Regions from separate parts of the Nonomuraea longicatena genome, predicted to be linked through region 1. Evidence: riboswitches for the same ligand, from Rfam matches in the RefSeq annotation. Region 1 holds a riboswitch; each other region holds the start of a gene.

The links. Region 1 has a riboswitch for cyclic di-AMP ahead of ABD120_RS33970 (C40 family peptidase). Riboswitches for the same ligand answer to the same signal wherever they lie in the genome.
Region 2: it holds a riboswitch for cyclic di-AMP, as region 1 does, so the genes downstream of both, ABD120_RS03805 (coiled-coil domain-containing protein) here and ABD120_RS33970 (C40 family peptidase) in region 1, are expected to answer to the same signal.
Region 3: it holds a riboswitch for cyclic di-AMP, as region 1 does, so the genes downstream of both, ABD120_RS05035 (hypothetical protein) here and ABD120_RS33970 (C40 family peptidase) in region 1, are expected to answer to the same signal.
Region 4: it holds a riboswitch for cyclic di-AMP, as region 1 does, so the genes downstream of both, ABD120_RS28750 (CHAP domain-containing protein) here and ABD120_RS33970 (C40 family peptidase) in region 1, are expected to answer to the same signal.

What each region holds. Positions count from the first base shown of each region.
Region 1 covers NZ_BAAAHQ010000045.1:62,543-66,745, forward strand. The annotation lists gene lysX (bifunctional lysylphosphatidylglycerol synthetase/lysine--tRNA ligase LysX) at 1-151, shown strand, start outside; gene ABD120_RS33965 (helix-turn-helix domain-containing protein) at 497-709, shown strand; gene ABD120_RS33970 (C40 family peptidase) at 714-1,736, opposite strand; cyclic di-AMP (ydaO/yuaA leader) riboswitch at 1,742-1,887, opposite strand; gene ABD120_RS33975 (amino-acid N-acetyltransferase) at 2,135-2,677, shown strand; gene ABD120_RS33980 (RDD family protein) at 2,791-4,203, shown strand, end outside.
Region 2 covers NZ_BAAAHQ010000002.1:9,205-13,407, forward strand. The annotation lists gene ABD120_RS03795 (ATP-binding protein) at 158-622, shown strand; gene ABD120_RS03800 (GAP family protein) at 698-1,384, shown strand; gene ABD120_RS03805 (coiled-coil domain-containing protein) at 1,411-2,358, opposite strand; cyclic di-AMP (ydaO/yuaA leader) riboswitch at 2,364-2,501, opposite strand; gene galT (galactose-1-phosphate uridylyltransferase) at 2,570-3,631, opposite strand; gene ABD120_RS03815 (DeoR/GlpR family DNA-binding transcription regulator) at 3,628-4,203, opposite strand, start outside.
Region 3 covers NZ_BAAAHQ010000002.1:271,105-275,307, forward strand. The annotation lists gene ABD120_RS05030 (hypothetical protein) at 1-762, shown strand, start outside; gene ABD120_RS05035 (hypothetical protein) at 877-1,695, opposite strand; cyclic di-AMP (ydaO/yuaA leader) riboswitch at 1,899-2,034, opposite strand; gene ABD120_RS05040 (DUF5302 domain-containing protein) at 2,200-2,397, opposite strand; gene ABD120_RS05045 (aldo/keto reductase) at 2,471-3,331, opposite strand; gene ABD120_RS05050 (class I SAM-dependent methyltransferase family protein) at 3,328-4,098, opposite strand; gene ABD120_RS05055 (lysophospholipid acyltransferase family protein) at 4,095-4,203, opposite strand, start outside.
Region 4 covers NZ_BAAAHQ010000036.1:14,901-19,103, reverse strand. The annotation lists gene ABD120_RS28760 (response regulator) at 1-345, shown strand, start outside; gene ABD120_RS28755 (aldo/keto reductase) at 491-1,306, shown strand; cyclic di-AMP (ydaO/yuaA leader) riboswitch at 1,469-1,604, shown strand; gene ABD120_RS28750 (CHAP domain-containing protein) at 1,618-2,307, shown strand; gene ABD120_RS28745 (aldose epimerase family protein) at 2,560-3,411, shown strand; gene ABD120_RS28740 (phosphotransferase family protein) at 3,401-4,203, shown strand, end outside.

The DNA of each region.
Region 1 (4,203 bases):
GGTCGACGAGGACTTCCTGCAGTCGCTGGAGTACGCGATGCCGCCCACGGGCGGCGTCGGCGTCGGCATCGATCGCATGATCATGGCCCTCACCGGCAAGAACATCCGCGACACGATCCTCTTCCCGCTGGTCAAGCCCGCCGGTCAGTGAGCGTCCGGGCGGCCCGTCGCGGCCGCCCGGCCGCCTCCGTCGCGAAGTACGCAGGCGACCTGCGCGTTTTCCCTCGCCACGCGCACGGAGCGCGAAGGAAACTTTCAACTTGTCAGATTCGGGTGAGGTGTTGTCAGGGGCGCTGTGACGGCTCATCCCGTCCCGACGTGTGACGACATATGGTGAGTAGCTCACATCTTTGCCGATCAAGTCAATGCGCCTTGTCAAGGGTCCCGACAGCCGCGCTTGACGTCCTTTCGCGAATGCGTTTACCGTCTCCGAGACGAGCACCTACGCTCGGGCCGAGACGTCTTGCGAGTTCCACTGTTGGGGGGAGGGCTCCCGATGGATGTGCTCACCGAGGGCGTCGAGCTGAGCCATGCCGATTTAGCCTTGTTGGCCGAGCTGGCCAAGGGTGTCACGGTCGATCGGGTGGGGCGCCGGCTGGACGTCAGTGGACGCACCGTACGCCGCCGTTTGCGCGGAATTTGCGACAGGATCGGCGTGGCCACCGCGATCGAAGCGGTGGCCTGGGCGGCCCGTCGTCAACTCATCTGAGTGATCAGGCGGCGATTCGCACCGCGCCCGCCCACGGGCGCCGGTCGATCGCGGCGATCCGCACCACGTCACCGGTGCGCGGCGCGTGCACCATCATGCCGCCGCCCAGGTAGATGCCTACGTGGTGCAGGTCGTTGTAGAAGAACACCAGGTCGCCGGGGCGCAGTTCGGCGCGTGAAATGCGCTTGCCCGCCGTCCACTGGTGGCCGGTGTAGTGCGGCAGCGAGATGCCGACCTGCTTGTAGGCGGCCATCACCAGACCGGAGCAGTCGTAGGAGCCGGGGCCCTCGGCCCCCCACACGTACGGCTTGAGCTGCTGCGTCAGCGCCCACCTGGCCGCTGTGGCGGCCTTGCCCTGCCCGGGGATCGGCAGTTCGACCCGCTTGGCCGGGGTGCCGGGCCGTCCGGCCTCGCCGAGTGCGCGGCCGAACAGGTCGCCCTCGACCTTCGCCACCAGCTTGGTGATCTTGTCGCGCCTGCTGCCGAGGTCGTCGACGAGCCGGCGGACCTCGGCGATGCGGGCCTTCGCGCCCGTCCTGGCGGTCTCCGCGGCCTTGCGCGCGCGGGTGACCTGGCCGAGCTGCTCGCCGTGCTGCCGCTGGATGGCGTACGTGGTGGCGGCCCGGCCCAGGAAGGTCTCGGGGTCCGCGGGGCTCATCAGGGCCAGCGTGTTGTTCAGGCCGCCCGTCATGTACTCCTGCTGGGCCAGCGCGCCCGCCCTGCGCTGCTTGACGTCGAGGTCGGCCTGGCTGGCGCGGAGGGTGCGCTCGGCGTCGTCCACGGCCTTCTCGGCGTCCTTGAGCTTCACCCGCTGGCCGTTGTACTGCTCGGAGAGGGTGCCGATCTGCGTGTGCAGCTTCTCCGCCCGGTCGGCGAGCTCCTTGAGGGTGGGCTCAGGGTCGGCGGCCGCTGTGCCGGCGGTGCCGACGGGGCCGATGGGAATGGTCAACACCAGGGCGGTCACGACGGCGGCGAGTCTTCTCCGGCTCCCGGGTTCGGGAGGTTCGCTCGCGCTGTTCCTCTTCACCAACCAGTTCCTCTCGACGACGCCGACCGGGTTGGCTGACGGGTTCGGGCTGAGTGGCCCTACCGGGCAAGGTCGCCCGGATTCACCCCGGTGGCCTTCGGCCACGGGTGGGTTCCCGGTTCCTCTCGATGGGATTAGGCGTGCCGCCTCGCGCGCCTGCGCGGGGTGACATCGTCGGTGGACACTAGTGCACCCGGAGTTCGTGCTCAACCGGAATCGCGGATTCGGTGGCGGTTGTGCAACCGAAGAGTAACGGTGCGATCACAGTAGTGGGGAAATTGCGCCCTGTTTGCCCCTGTTTGAGAGCCTGATGGCCAGGTGAGCGCGGCTGGGCCGTATGTGGTCGCGGGGTGGGTAAATACGGACGAACCGTAATGCGCTCTGTACGCTGAACTGCCATGGAGCAGGTGGCCGAACGAGAGGTTCCCGACCTAGGGCTCGTCGTGAGACGCGCCCGGACCCCCGACGTCCACGCGATCAGGCGCCTCGTGGACACCTATGCCGGCGCCGGTCCCCGGCTGCTGGAGAAGGCGACCGTGACCCTGTATGAGGACATACAGGAATTCTGGGTCGCCGAACACGGTGGCCAGGTAGTAGGTTGCGGCGCATTGCATGTCTTGTGGGAGGATCTGGCGGAGATTCGTACGGTCGCCGTTGATCCGAACAGCCGTGGCCTGGGAATCGGGTACAAGATCGTGTCGGCTTTGATCAAAACGGCCGGCGAACTCGGGCTCCGGCGCGTGTTCTGCCTGACTTTCGAGATCGATTTCTTCGCCCGCCACGGCTTCCGTCCGATCCAGGGCACACCCGTCTCACCTGAGGTCTATGCCGAGTTGCTCGCCTCCTATGACGAGGGGGTTGCCGAGTTCCTCGACCTGGAGCACGTCAAGCCCAACACCTTGGGCAACACCAGGATGCTGCTCCACTTGCCCGTCGTTTGACTCGGGCGTCGACCAAAGGGAAAGGTGATTGTAGATACCTATGTCGATACGTTGGGCAGCGAAGGCATGTGTCCTGACATGTGCCACATGCACACTCGAAGCGAGGTGACACGGTGAGCACCGGACAGCCGCCGTATCCGCAGGCCGACCCCGGCGACAATTCCGGGGCGCCTCAATACGGACAGCAGAACTCGGGCTACCCCCAGGGAGAGTCCGACCCCGAGGCGACGGTCGTCGGCTACCGGCACGAGGGCGAAGGCTACGGCCAGCCTTCCGGCCAGCAGTACGGCCAGCCCGCCCAGGGCCAGCAGGGCTACGGCCAGCAGCCCGCGTATGGACAGCAGCCCGGCCAGGGCCAGCAATACGGCCAGGATCAGCAGTACGCTCAGCCTGGTTACGGCCAGCAGCCACCGTCGGGTCAGCAGCCCGCCTACGGACAGCCCGCCCAGGGGCAGCAGGGCTACGGCCAGCAGCCCGCGTACGGACAACCTGCCTATGGCCAGCAGCCCGGCTACGGACAGCAGCCGCCGTCGGGTCAGCAGCCCGGCTACGGACAGCCGTCGGGTCAGCAGCCGGGCTTCGAGCCCGCCCAGGGCCAGCAGCCCGGGTACGGCCAGCCCGCCCAGGGCCAGCCGGCTCATGGTCAGCCCGCTCATGACCAGCAGGGTGGCTACGGCCAGCCTGCCTATGGTCAGCAGCCTGGTTCGGACCAGCAGGGTTACGGCCAGCAGAGTTATGGCCAGCCCGCCCCTGACCAGGGCTACGGTCAGCAGCCCGCGTACGGTCAGCAGCCTGGTTCCGACCAGCAGGGCTACGGCCAGCAGCCCGCCTACGGTCAGCAGCCGGGTTCGGACCAGCAGGGTTACGGCCAGCCCGCCCCTGACCAGGGTTACGGCCAGCCCGCCCCTGACCAGGGCTACGGCCAGCCCGCCCCTGACCAGGGCTACGGCCAGCAGCCCGCCTACGGTCAGCAGCCTGGTTCCGACCAGCAGGGCTACGGCCAGCCCACTCCCGACCAGTCCGGCTACGGCCAGCCCGGCTCCGGTCAACACGGTTACGGGCAGCAGGCCCAGTCCGGTTACGGGCAGCAGCAGTACGCGCAGCCGGGATACGAGCAGCAGCAGTACGGTCAGCCCCAGCCCGGTTACGGTCAGCAGTACGGCCAGCAGCAGTACGGTGCACCCGCCCAGCCCTACGGCCAGGCGCAGCCCGGCTACGGTCAGCCGTACAACCAGCCCGTCGGGGTGCAGCCGCCCGGCGCGCCCGCGCCGCTGGCGGAGTGGTGGCAGCGCCTGGTCGCCCGGCTCATCGACTTCGTCCTGTTCGGCATCGTCTACTTCATCCTCGGCGTGATCGTGATCGGCGCCTTGGTGGTCAGCTACAACTCCTCGTCCGGAGCGTCGTCGGGGAGCCTCAGCGTGGGTGCGGCCCAACTGATCCTCGGCCTCCTCCTGGGCGGCATCTACATCGCCTACGAGTTCTTCCTGACCAAGGCCAAGGGCCAGACGATCGGCAAGATGGTCATG
Region 2 (4,203 bases), on a different contig from region 1:
ATTCGGCATACTCGCGCGCCGAGCCCAATGCAGGTGCACATTACATTTGCACGTGCATTTGGGTCTTGCAGCATCACCGGTCGGTGACCCATGATGGCCTAGTGCATATTGGGCCAAACATGCACTAAACCAATGGGGAGCTGGAGGTAGCGGCAGAATGGTGGAGGATCCTCTGGCCACTGCCGATTGCCTGCAGATCACCCGCGAAGTCGGATTCGACACCCTGCTGGAGAACCGCCACCCGCACACCACGGCGTGTCCGCTCCCTTTTCAGGCCGACTCGGTCAAGACCGCCCGTGACGTGACCCGGGCCACGCTCAGCGACTGGGGTTGTGCCGAGCTCAGCGACGACGCCGCCCTGGTGGTCTCCGAACTCGTGACGAACGCGGTGCGTTACACCCGGGGTCACGCCGGCCTCACCCTTCTGCTGATGCGCGTGGCGCCGCACGTCCTGCTCGCGGTGGCCGACCCGAGCGACGAGGTGCCGACGCGCAAGGAACCGGACTTCGTCTCCGAGAACGGCCGGGGCCTGTACATCGTCGAGACGTACAGCCAGTGCTGGGGCTGGGATCCGCTCAACCGCGGCGGAAAGGCCGTGTGGGCGCTGTTCCGCACCGAGTAGTCAGCACAAAGTCGTACGTCCGGTTGGCTCCCCCGTAGGAGGAAAGCCCCGCTCCGCGCTGCCACTCTGTTGGTCATGGATCTCGCGCTCCTCCTCACTCTCGGCGCCCTCGCCCTGTGGGACAGCACCAGTTTCGGGACGCTCGGCATCCCGCTGGTCCTCATGCTGTCCTCCGATCGGCGCCAGGGCGGCCGTCTGGTGGTCTACCTGACCACGATCAGCGTCTTCTACTTCCTCGTCGGCGTCGCCCTCATGATGGGCCTGTCGGTGGTGATGGAGCGTTTCGGCGCTGCGCTGGAGTCCCAGCCCGCGTACTGGGTCCAGCTCGTCCTCGGCGTCTTCCTGTTCGCGCTGAGCTGGAAGTTCGACTCCAAGAAGCAGAAGAAGCCGTGGGAGCCCAAGGTGGGCGGGCCCCTCACCATGATGGGCGTCGCGCTCACGGCCGGTCTGGTCGAGGTCGCGACGATGTTCCCGTACCTGGCGGCCGTCGGGTTGATGACGACCGCCGGGCTGGGTGCCGCGCAGTGGCTGCCGCTGCTGGCGGGCTACGTGGTGCTGATGGTCGTGCCGATGCTGGTGCTGATGGCCGGCCGCGCCCTCGCCGGGCCCCGCATCGAGGGGATGCTGGAGCGCGTGCGCGCCTTCATCACCAGGAACGCCGCTTCCGCCGTGGGCTGGACCCTCGCGATCGTCGGCTTCCTCATCGCCCGCGACGCGCTGGTCAAGCTGGACTTCTTCCGGGATCTGGTCGCCGGAGGGTGAGTCCGGCGGTTTGGGAACGTTCCAAGTCAGTACATCGAGATGTGCGGATGGTCGTAGTGGTTCTGGGTGATGCTGCCCCGGTCGCTCATCTGGCGCCAGCCCGAGCCCATGTTGATGCGCTGCTTCCAGATCACGTACTTCACGCCGAAGCGGTCCTTGTTCTTGATGGCCCACTCGGAGATCCGGTCCCCGAGCCGCAGGTTGGCGGCGGTCGGCATGCTGCCGCCGGTGCTCATCATGAAGTCGCAGGCGCGGCCGAGAGGGTGCTCTCCGCCACCACCTGAGCGGTAGCAGCCGATCTCGAACGGCATGTCGAAGGTCTTCTTGATCTCGTCGCGGATGATCCGCATGCGGGAGGTGATGTTCTCGCGCCCCGCGGGCAGTTCGGGGGCCCAGCTGCCGTTGGCGCGCTTGCCGGTGCCGTACGGCATGAGTGCCTTCAGCTTGGCCTTGATGTCGTCGATGACGCCCTCGGCCTCCGTGCGCCGCTTGTCGACCTCGTCGGCCTGGGCGGCGAGGTCGACGGCGAGCGCGGCGGCCTCGTCGGCGGCCTTCTTCTTCTCGTCGCGAACGACGACCAGGTTGTCGACGACGGCCTGCTCCTCGTCGGTGATCTGTTCCATCACCGCTGCGGCCCCGGCGTCGGGCACGAGGAAGTGGGGAAGTGCGGCGCTCTGGCTCTGGTAACGCTTGGTGGCGATCTCGGTCACGCGGCGCTGGGCGTCGCCGAGTGTCTTCTCCGCCTCGGCGAGCCGGGCGCCCGCCGTCTTCTCGGCGTCCTGCGCCTTGGCGAGGGCGACGCGCTTTCCGTTGTACTGCTCGATCAGCTGATCGACTTTCTTGTTGAGGTCGACGAGCTCGCCACGCAACTGCTTCTCCGAAGGCTTGGGGGCCGCCTGCGCAGTGGGGGCGAGAAACAGCGTGCTCGCGGTGATGAGTCCGATGGCCAGAGTCGCGGGGGACGCAACTGCCACAGCGAAGATCCTCTCCATCTGCCGACCGGGTTAGCTGACGGATTCGGGCTGGAAGCTGCCCTACCACGAAAGTGGATTCACCCCAGGTGCAAGTGGGTCCCCGGCTCCCGGGCAACACGCCCGGGATTAGGCGGGCAACGGCTGTGACGACCGGTGCCAGTGAGGATGTTAGTGGTAAATGTCCGGCAATGCGAGTCTAATCGGAAATCAATTAGTGATCTACCTGTGATCGAATCTGCCGGGCGGCCTCTTCGGGAAGCACGTCGTTGACGAAGGCTCCCATAGCGGACTCCGATCCGGCAAGGTACTTGAGCTTGCCCGGCGCCCGTCTGACGCTGAACAGCTCCAGGTGGAGATATCCCAGCTCACGCAGGTGACGCACCGGCGCCTGGTGCCAGGCGGAGACGTACGGCATGGCGACGCCGAACAGCCCGTCGAGCGCCCGCAGCACCGAGGTGTAGAGCGGGGCGAAGGCCGCGCGCTCCTCCTCGCTCAGCGCCGCGAGGTCGGGCACCCGCCGGTGGGGGTAGACATGCACCTCGTACGGCCAGCGGGCGGCCGCGGGCACGAAGGCGGTCCACAGTTCGTTGGCGGCCACGACCCGCTCACCCGCCCGTTCCGCGGCCAGCACGTCGGCGAACAGCCCCGGCCGTTTGGCGGCGGCGGCGAGCTGGCGCGCGGTGCGCGGGGTCACGTACGGGTAGGCGTAGATCTGCCCGTGGGGGTGCGGCAGCGTGATGCCGATCTCCTCGCCCCGGTTCTCGAAGCAGAAGACCTGCTCGACGCCCTCGATGGCGGACAGCTCCGCCGTACGGTCGGCCCATGCCTCCATGACCAGCTCGACCTGCGCGTCGGACAGCCGGGAGAACGACGAGGAGTGCTCCGAGGTGAAGCAGACGACCTCGCAGCGGCCCGCACCGGGCCTGACCTCACTCAACCCCCCGACATCACGATAAGTCCCGAAATTTCCGCTGAATGAGGGGAAGCGGTTCTCGAACACGACCACGTCGTAGTCGGCGGCCGGGATCTCCGACGAGTGCGTGTCCGTGGACGGGCACAGCGGGCACTCGGCGGCCGACGGCAGGAACGTGCGCGTCTGCCGGTGCCCCGCGATGGCGACCCACTCCTCCGTCAGCGGGTCGTAGCGCAGTTCGGAGGCCACGGGCCGGGGATCGAGCGGACGCCGGTCGACCGCGCCGCGGTCGGCGTCGTCGCGCCGGTCGAAGTAGATGAGCTCCCGCCCGTCGGCCAGGTGGGTGATGGTGCGCTTCACTGCGTGCCTTCCGCGATGATGACTTCACAGGCCCGCTCGGACAGTTCGGCGCGGGCCTCCTCCGGTAGCGCCGGGTCGCTGACGACGAGGTCGGCCTCGCTCAGATCGGCGATCGTGCTGATGCCGACGGTGTTCCACTTGGTGTGGTCGGCGAGGACGACCAGGCGGCCGGCGGCGGTGACGAGTTCGCGGTCGGTCTCGGACTCCAGCAGGTTGGGCGTGGTGAAACCGGCCCGCGTGCTCATGCCGTGCACACCGAGGAACAGGGTGTCGACGTGCAGGCGCCGGATCGCGGCGACCGCGACGGGGCCGACGAGCGCGTCGGAGGGGGTGCGCACTCCGCCGGTCAGCACGACCGTGCGGTCGGCGCGGGGGGTGCGGTGGAAGACCTCGGCGACCGGGATCGAGTTGGTGATGACGGTCAACTCGGCCACGGCGACGAGGTGGTGGGCCAGCGCCCAGGTGGTGGTGCCGGCCGACAGGGCGACGGCGGTGCCCGGCCGGACCAGCCGGGCGGCACGGCGCGCGATGGCCTCCTTCTCCTGCTGCTGACGGGCGGACTTGGCGACGAA
Region 3 (4,203 bases), on a different contig from region 1:
CCGTACGGTGAGGTGTGGGCCTTCGAGGTCGCCTGGCTGATCCGCGAGTGCGCGCGAAGGAGAAGCGAGTTGGCGCAGACCTGGCCATCGACGGAGCTCGACGGCGTGCCCGTCACGCCCGCGCACCGGCCGCCGGGACAGCGGGTCACGGTGGGGGAGCTCGAATGGGAGATCCTGATCCACGCGGACGGGGTCGCCACACCGGCGGACCTGGCGGTCCGGCTCGGGCAGCCGGTCTACACGGTGCTGCTCACCGTGCGCCGGATGGCCGCCCTGGGCCTGCTCACCCGCCCGGAACCCGCCTCCGGCCCACAGCCCCCTCCCGAAGAACCCCACCGGTCCAAGAAGACGGCCGCGTCCAGAATGCCGGACGTGGCCGAGACGGTGGACGGGGCCGACGTCTCGGACGTGGCCGAGGTGGTGGGCGAGGCCGATATCTCGGACGTGGTCGAGATGGTGGACGTGGTCGAGGTGGCGGACGCCTCGGCTGCCGGCGCGACGGCGCTCGCCGGCCTGGGCGAAGAAGCCCCCGCTGACCTGGCGAGCCGTACCGGTGGGCGGGAAACGGCGCCTTCCGAGGCCGCGGCCCGCGCCGACGCGGGTGGGGCGGCCACCGCCGGGCGGGGCAGGCCACCGTACGGGGAGTTGCCGAGGCGGGGCAGGAGTGCCCGGCGGGAAGGGCCGCACGTGCCCCGCGCCAACCCCATGCGGGATCCCGAGGTGCTGGCGGCCGTCAAGCAGGGCCTGGAACGGCTGCGCTGACGAGTCCCCCGGAAACGGCGGAAGCGGGCGTCCCCCGACCGGTGAGGTCTGGGGACGCCCGCTTCACGCAGACGGGTGGACAGCCCTTTTGTACGTGCTTTCGAGTGCGTCAGGTCAGCGCTGGAAGACCTTGCGCAGGCGGTCGCGGCCGATGAACAGTCCGCCGCCGAGCAGGGCCAGCCCGCCGATGACGGCGAGGGCGGCGACGCCGGTCGGACGGCTCTCGTCAGCGGTGCTGGCCGCCGCGAGCTGCGCGGACGCGTTCTCAGCCGACGCGGCCTTCGGGCTCTTGGCGCCGGGGGTGGAGCTGGGCCGCTCGGCGACCACGGCGGGAGCGTTCTTCTCCGCGGCGTCCTGCGACGGCTTCTCGGCCGGCTTCTCGGCGGCGATCACCGGCGGCTTGGCCGGGTTGTGGTCCTTGCGACCCCAGGCGCCGGTGGCGAAGGCGACCGGGTGGTTCTTCTTGCCGACGCCGGGTCCCCACTTGGTGATGACGTAGTCCACCTTGATGTGACCCTGGCCGCCGACGCCGTCGACGGTCAGCGAGCGCGAGTTGAAGGTGCCGCCGGTGAGGTCGGCGAAGGTCTTGGCGTCGAGGTCGAGCATGATGCCCCTGTTGGAGGGGATGCCGGGGCCTCGGTCGCCGACGAAGAAGGGCATCTTCTTGCCCTTGTAGACGACGTAGCCCTCGGTGAGCAGCGGCCAGCTCGGGCTGGCGGCCAGACCCTTCTGCATGGGCTTGCCGCTGGCGGGCATGCCGGTGTCGCCGTTGCGGCCGGAGCCGTCGTCCCAGTAGTAGGAGGCGGTGGTGGAGCCGTGCAGGAGGGTCTGCTTGTCGGTGAAGTGGTCGTCGGCCGACGCGGGCGCCCCGGCGCCGACGGTGACGGCACCGGCAAGGGCGGCGGTGGAGACGAACATGGCAAAGCTACGCATGCCGAAGCGGCGAGACATAAAGCAAAGTCCTTCGTACGGGGTCAGGGATGGCGCTCGTCATCGGCGCGTAGCCGGGCAAAAGGCCGAACGGTCGCTACGCGGGAGCGCTAGGGGGGGTGGTGATCCTTGAGGAAGGGGCCGCTCAGTAGGCGGCGGGTGAAGCTACGCGGGTGAGGGGTACGTCGCGGCAGTGCATGAGATAGCTGTCCTCTCCATCTCGCCTACCGGGTTAGCTGACGGGTTCGGGCGTGGAGGTGCCCTACCGACGGTTCGTCGGATTCACCCCAAGGAACGTGGTTCCCCGGTTCCCGCCGGAGCGGGATTCGGCGCCAGCCGGTCGGCCTTCTTGGTGAAGGGCCAGGTCACCAGCTGGTAACGCTATGGACTGTATGCCTCAAACCCGACAAATGCAAAGCAAACGCCATGAAACGGGCGAAGATCTACCTAATAAGGTCAAGAGAAAGGGGGGTACGGTAAGCCGTACCCCCCGGAAATATCGCGGTTTCAGCCGCTCTTGCGTCGGAACGATCGCTTGTTGGCAGCGGGGCCATGTGCGCCGTGGATCTTCGAGTGATCCGAGCCCCTGCCACCCGCGCCCGCGTCGGCATTCTGGTTCCGCTTACGGTCCAGTGCCTCCCGGAACTTGCGCTTCATCTCGTCCTCGGGAGTTTCGCTGACTTCGGGCTCCGGTGATTCCGCCATGAGGACCTCCTGGTGTTTGGGACGCCCCCAGCTTCGCATGTGTGCTCGCGCGACGCGAAACCGGACGCCCGCCTCAGCCCAGCCTGGCCAGCTCGGACTCCGTCAGGTCGAGGTCGGCCGCCGCCACGCAGTCCAGGATGCTCGACGGACGGCTGGCGCCCGGGATCGGGATCATCACCGGGCTCCTGGCCAGCTCCCAGGCGATGCACACCCGCTGCGGCGACACCCCGCGCTCGGCCGCCACCTCGGCGAAGACCGCGTGCCTGCCGCCCAGCTCGCCCGCCTCCGACATGCCGCCGAGCGGCGACCACGGCAGGAACGCGAGCCCCAGGTCGGCGCAGACGTCCACCTCCGGCTCACTGCTGCGGAAGCGCGGCGAGTACTCGTTCTGCACACTCGCCAGCCGTCCGCCGAGAATCCGCTGTGCCGTCCTGATCTGCTCCGGATCGGCGTTGGAGATTCCGGCCATCCGGATCTTCCCGGCGTCGAGCAGATCGCGCAGCGCCCCGATCGTCTCCTCGTACGGCACCGCCGGGTCGGGCCGATGGTGCTGGTAGAGGCCGATGGCCTCGACGCCCAACGCCTTCAGCGACGCCTCGCAGGCCCGGACCAGGTATTCGGGCCTGCCGTCGACCTCCCAGCCCCCGCCGCCTTCCACGCGGGTGTGACCCCCCTTGGTCGCCACCAGCACCCGGTCGCCGTCACCGCCCCAGGAGGCCAGCGCCTTGGCGACCAGCCGTTCGTTGTGCCCCACGTCGGTATGGCTGGGGGTGTAGGCGTCGGCGGTGTCGATCAGGGTCACCCCGGCGTCGAGCGCCGCGTGGACGGTCCTGATCGACTGGGCCTCGTCAGGCATGTGGCCCCGCACCGACATAGGCATGGCGCCCAGCCCGACGGCGCTCACAGCGGTCGTTCCGATGACTCGAGTCCTCATCCCTTCATCATGGCCGTGGTGACCGTGAACAGGCCGACTCTTTCGCGGCGACTCACCGCGTCGCCGTACCCGGCCGCGAGGGCCCAGGCGTGCAGTTGCTCGGCCTGGCGGCACTTCATCACCCACAACTCGCCGTCGCGGTTGGGCAGCACGTTGGCGATGAACTCCAGTTGCGGGTGCTGCGTCTGCGTGGTGAACACCAGCACGCCGTCGGGGGCGAGCAGGTCGCGCAGCCGTACGAAGGACTCGCGGATCGTGTCGTCGTCCAGGATCAGTTCGTACAGGCCGGACACCACGACGATGTCGGCGGGACGGCCCAGCGGGGCCGGGTCGAAGGCGTCGCCCCGCTCGAAGCGGACGTTGGTGAGACCGCGCGCGGCCGCCCGCCGCCGTCCGAGCTCAAGCCCCGCGGGGGCGAGGTCGCGGCAGACGACCTCGACGTCGGGCTGCTCCCTGGCGACGTCGAGCAGGTAACGTCCGGGCCCGGCCGCGACGTCCAGGATGAGCGCGCGGCCCGCTCTGGCGGAGATCTCTTCCCTGAGTACGTCGCCGAGGAGGTCGCGGCGGGCTCGGATGGCTCGCCAGCCGACGGCGTTCAGGTAGACGCGGTCGATGAGCCTGCCGATGAGCAGGGCGCCGTGGGAGCGGTCGGCGTAGACGTAGTCGAGCATGGTGCCGCTGTCGAAGCCGTGCCGGTAGCCGATGCGGATGCCCCGGCTGAGCCGGCCGACGGTACGCAGCAGGAGCCGCATCAACCACCACTTCATGACATTTCCTCTTTCTGAAGGCTTTGGAGGGATGGGGACCGCCGGACGTCCGCCGTGCCTGGTTCTCTGGTTGCTGAAAGCGCTGAACGGATGTGCACCGCAGTT
Region 4 (4,203 bases), on a different contig from region 1:
GCGGCGCTGAAGGAGAAGCTGGAGCGGCACGCCAGGTTCCGGCAGGAGGCCGGGCAGATCGTGGGCCAGGGGGACGTGGACCGGGTGCTCGGGACGCTGCGCGGCACCTCCCGGCTGCCGAAGGGGCTGCAGCAGGACACGCTGGACGTCGTCGCGGCGCTGCTGCGGGAGCGCCCGGAGGGCCTGTCCGCTCAGGCGGCGGGCCTGGCGGCGGGGGTGTCGCGGGTGACGGCCCGGCGCTATCTGGAGTACCTCGTGGACATCGGCCAGGCGGCGCGGGTGCCCCGCTACGGCGGCGTCGGACGGCCGGAACTCCTCTACCGGATGACCCCGCGAAGTTCATGAGGGCCTGCATCGAACCGGCCGACCTCGACGCGGCGTAGAGCAGCTGGAGCGGCGATTCCCCCCAAGCCCATCGCTTCTTCACGACCGGTTCAAACCGGCCCGGCGGCCCTGAGCCGGGGGGAACCCGGCGTGAACAATGGGGATTATGAACTCGCTGCTGCTCAACACCGACGGCGTCCAGATCCCGCAGCTCGGCTTCGGCGTCTGGCAGGTGCCGGACCACGCCGCCGAGCAGGCGGTGACGACGGCCTTCGCGAACGGATACCGGCACATCGACACCGCCGCCCTCTACCACAACGAGGAGGGGGTGGGGCGGGCCGTCCGGGCCTCCGGCCTGCCCAGGGAGAAGGTGTTCGTTACCACCAAACTCTGGAACGACGGTCACGAGCATGCCGAGCGGGCCTTCGACGAGAGCCTTCTCCGGCTCGGGCTCGACCATGTGGACCTCTATCTCATCCATTGGCCGGCCCCCAAGAACGACAAATATGTACAGGCTTGGCGAACGCTGGAAAAGATCTACCGAGACGGCAGGACGCGCGCGATCGGCGTCTCGAACTTCGGCATCGCCCACCTCCAGCGGCTCATGGACGAGACCGACATCGTCCCGTCCATCAACCAGATCGAGCTCCACCCCAACCTGCCCCAGAAGGAGCTGCGCGCCTTCCACACGGCCAACGGCATCCTCACCGAGGCGTGGAGCCCGCTCGGCCAGGGCAAGGGCCTGCTCGAAGACCCCGCGCTCGCCGCGCTCGCCGACAAGCACGGGAGGTCGCCCGCGCAGATCGTGCTGCGCTGGCACATCCAGCTCGGCAACGTGGTGATCCCGAAATCCGTCACTCCCTCCCGTATCAAGGAGAACATCAATGTCTTTGATTTCATCCTTGACCACGAGGACCTCGCGGCCATCGGCGCGCTGAGCAACGGCAGGCGTCTCGGACCCGATCCCGAGACTTTTAACTAACGCGCAATCCCCGGCCGGTGCGGGCTTTTCGCCGCACCGGCCTTCACCTGCGCTTTCCGGGAGTTGTCAGGCTCTTGCCTGGTGTATTACCTTCGGCGCATCGAACACATACGACTGGGCTACCAGATCGTTGCCAGACCGACACGAACAAATCGCAGGCTTTGCCTGTGAACGCTGAATCCGCACCATCGCGGAACCGGGGACCCAGTCCTTCGGGGTGAATCGGCGCACTGCGCCGTAGGGCAGCTTCCACGCCCGAACCCGTCAGCTAACCCGGTAAGCGTCATGGAAGCAAGGAGTTGTCCTTTTCGATGGCGAAGAATCTTCTGTCTCGCACCCCCAAGATTCACATTGCCCGCGCCCTGCTCGGTGCGGCGATCGCGGCCTCCGCGTTCGCGGCCCTGCCCGCCCAGGCCGACAGCCCGGTCGGCGCGGCGGCGGCGGGCGCCGTCCCCGCGGCCGTGGCCGCCAAGCAGCAGCCGCCCGTCGAGGGCACCGGAGACGTCAAGCCCACGGCCGCGCAGGTACTCACGCTGGCCAAGCAGCAGATCGGCACCACCGAGAACTCGCTCGGCGGCGGCACCAAGTTCCAGAAGTGGTACATGAACTCCCAGCGCGCGGCCGAGACCATCGCCCGCGACGGCGGCAACCGCCAGGCGTACCTGAACGCCGCCTGGTGCGCGATGTTCGTCTCCTGGGTCGGCGAGAACACCGGCGCCCGCTCCACGATCGGCTGGGACGCCTACACCGTCACCCACGCCAAGTGGTTCAAGGACAACGCCCGCTGGGGCGTCGAGCCCAAGGAAGGCTCGGTCGTCTTCTTCGCCTGGAACGGCAGCAAGAGCCTGACCTCGATCGAGCACGTCGGCTTCGTCGTCAAGGACAACGGAGACGGCACCCTGACCACCGTCGAGGGCAACACCGGCAACGGCAAGGTCGAGGAGCGGGTGCGGCCGAAGTCGCAGGTCGTCGGCTACGGCTACCCGGAGTACCGGGCATAGGTCCCCATCCCTCGGGAGAGTCCCCCGCCTCTCCCCACCCCCTGGAACGGCGCGTCCTCTCCCCTCGGACGCGCCGTTCCGCGTTGTCCGGGACGGGGGTGAGAGCGGAGTCGTCGCGGCGGGTCGGCGGCGGCGGGGAGGAGCGTCACCCTGGAGGCCGTCAGCCCTTCGTGGCGGGTGGGGTCAGAGTGGCTGGCCGTAACCGATAGAAAGGGTTGTCACAGAAACACGGCGGCGGAAGGCGGGGGCGCGGTGCTCATCGGGGGCGGATACACGGCTGAGGTCAGCGTGCGGGGAGCGGCCGTGCGGGCGCTCGGCCACCACGGGCGGGAGCTGATCACGAGCTGGCCCGAAGGCGGCCCCGTCCCCCACCATGCCGGGACGGTCCTCGCCCCCTGGCCCAACCGCGTCGCCGCGGGCCGGTACGTCTTCGACGGCGACACCCACCAGCTCGACCTCACCGAGCCCCGCCGGGGCAACGCCATCCACGGCCTCGTCGCCGCCGTCGACTGGGAGCCCGTCGAGTCCGGCGCGGCCCACGCCGTGCTGGCGCACACGATCACCCCGGCCCCCGGCTACCCGTTCACGCTCGCGCTGCGCGCCGAGCACCGCCTCACCGAGGACGGCCTCACCACCACGCTCACCGCCACGAACCTCGGCGAGCGCCCCGCCCCCTACGGCTGCGCCCCGCATCCGTGGCTGCTCGGCGACGACCTGCTGCGGGTACCCGCCTCGCGGGTGCTGCTGACCGACGAGGCGCTGCTGCCGCTCAAGCTGGCCGACGTCCACACGACCTTCTACGATTTCCGCGACCCCCGTCCCACGTCCGGCCTGGACGTGGACCACGCCTTCACGGGCCTGTCGGCGGGCGAGGTCCGGGTCGGCGCGACCAGGATCACCTGGGACCCGGCGGTGATGCCGTGGGTGCAGGTGTGCACCGGCGCCCAGCTCGGCTACCCGGGGGTCGCGGTCGAGCCGATGACCTGCCCGCCCGACGCCTTCAACTCGGGCACCGACCTGGTCAGGCTGGCCCCGGGCGGGAGCCACTCCGCCTCCTGGACGATCTCCGCGGTGGACGACAGAATCAGATCCCGTGGAAAGTAGGACAAAACGGCGGCTCACCCCCGCCGAACTCGACGACCTGACACGACGAGCCGTGGGAGCCGGAGTCCGCACCGCCGAAGAACTGACCGACGGGTACGCCAACGCGGTCTGGCGGCTGCGGCTCGACGACGACCGCGACGTGGTCCTCAAACTCGCCCCCCATCCCGATCTGGAGCTGCTCTCCTTCGAGCGCCACATACTGCGCATGGAGGCCGAGTCGATCGGCCTCGCGGCGGGCGTCGGCGTGCCGGTGGCCGAACTGGTGCGGGCGGGCTTCGACGACCCGGTGCTCGGCGGCGACTACCTGGTGTTCGAGACGCTCACCGGAGTCCCGTGGAACCAGGTCGAGCCCGACTCCCCCGCCGAGCTGCGCCGCGAGCTCGGCAGGCTGCTGGCGACCCTGAGCACCGTCACACAGCCGCCCGGCGCGGAGCCGGTGTTCGGCGCCCCCCACGCGGGGCTGTCCGGCCACACGTGGCGTGCGGCGTTCCTGACGATGCTCGACGCCCTCCTGTCCGACACCGTACGGTTCCCGACACCCCTGCCGGTCCCCGCCGAGGAGATGCGCGAGGTGGCGGAGCGGGCGGCGTGGGCCCTGGAAGAGGTGGAGCAGCCGAGGCTGGTGCACTTCGACGTGTGGCTGGGCAATGTGTTCCTGTCGCCCGGCGCGCGGGCGCCCATCCAGGCGATCATCGACCACGAGCGGGCCTTCTGGGGCGACCCGCTCGCCGAACTGCTCATGCCGACGCTCTACCAGGGGCTCGACGAGGCCGATCCGCTGGTGGCGGGCTA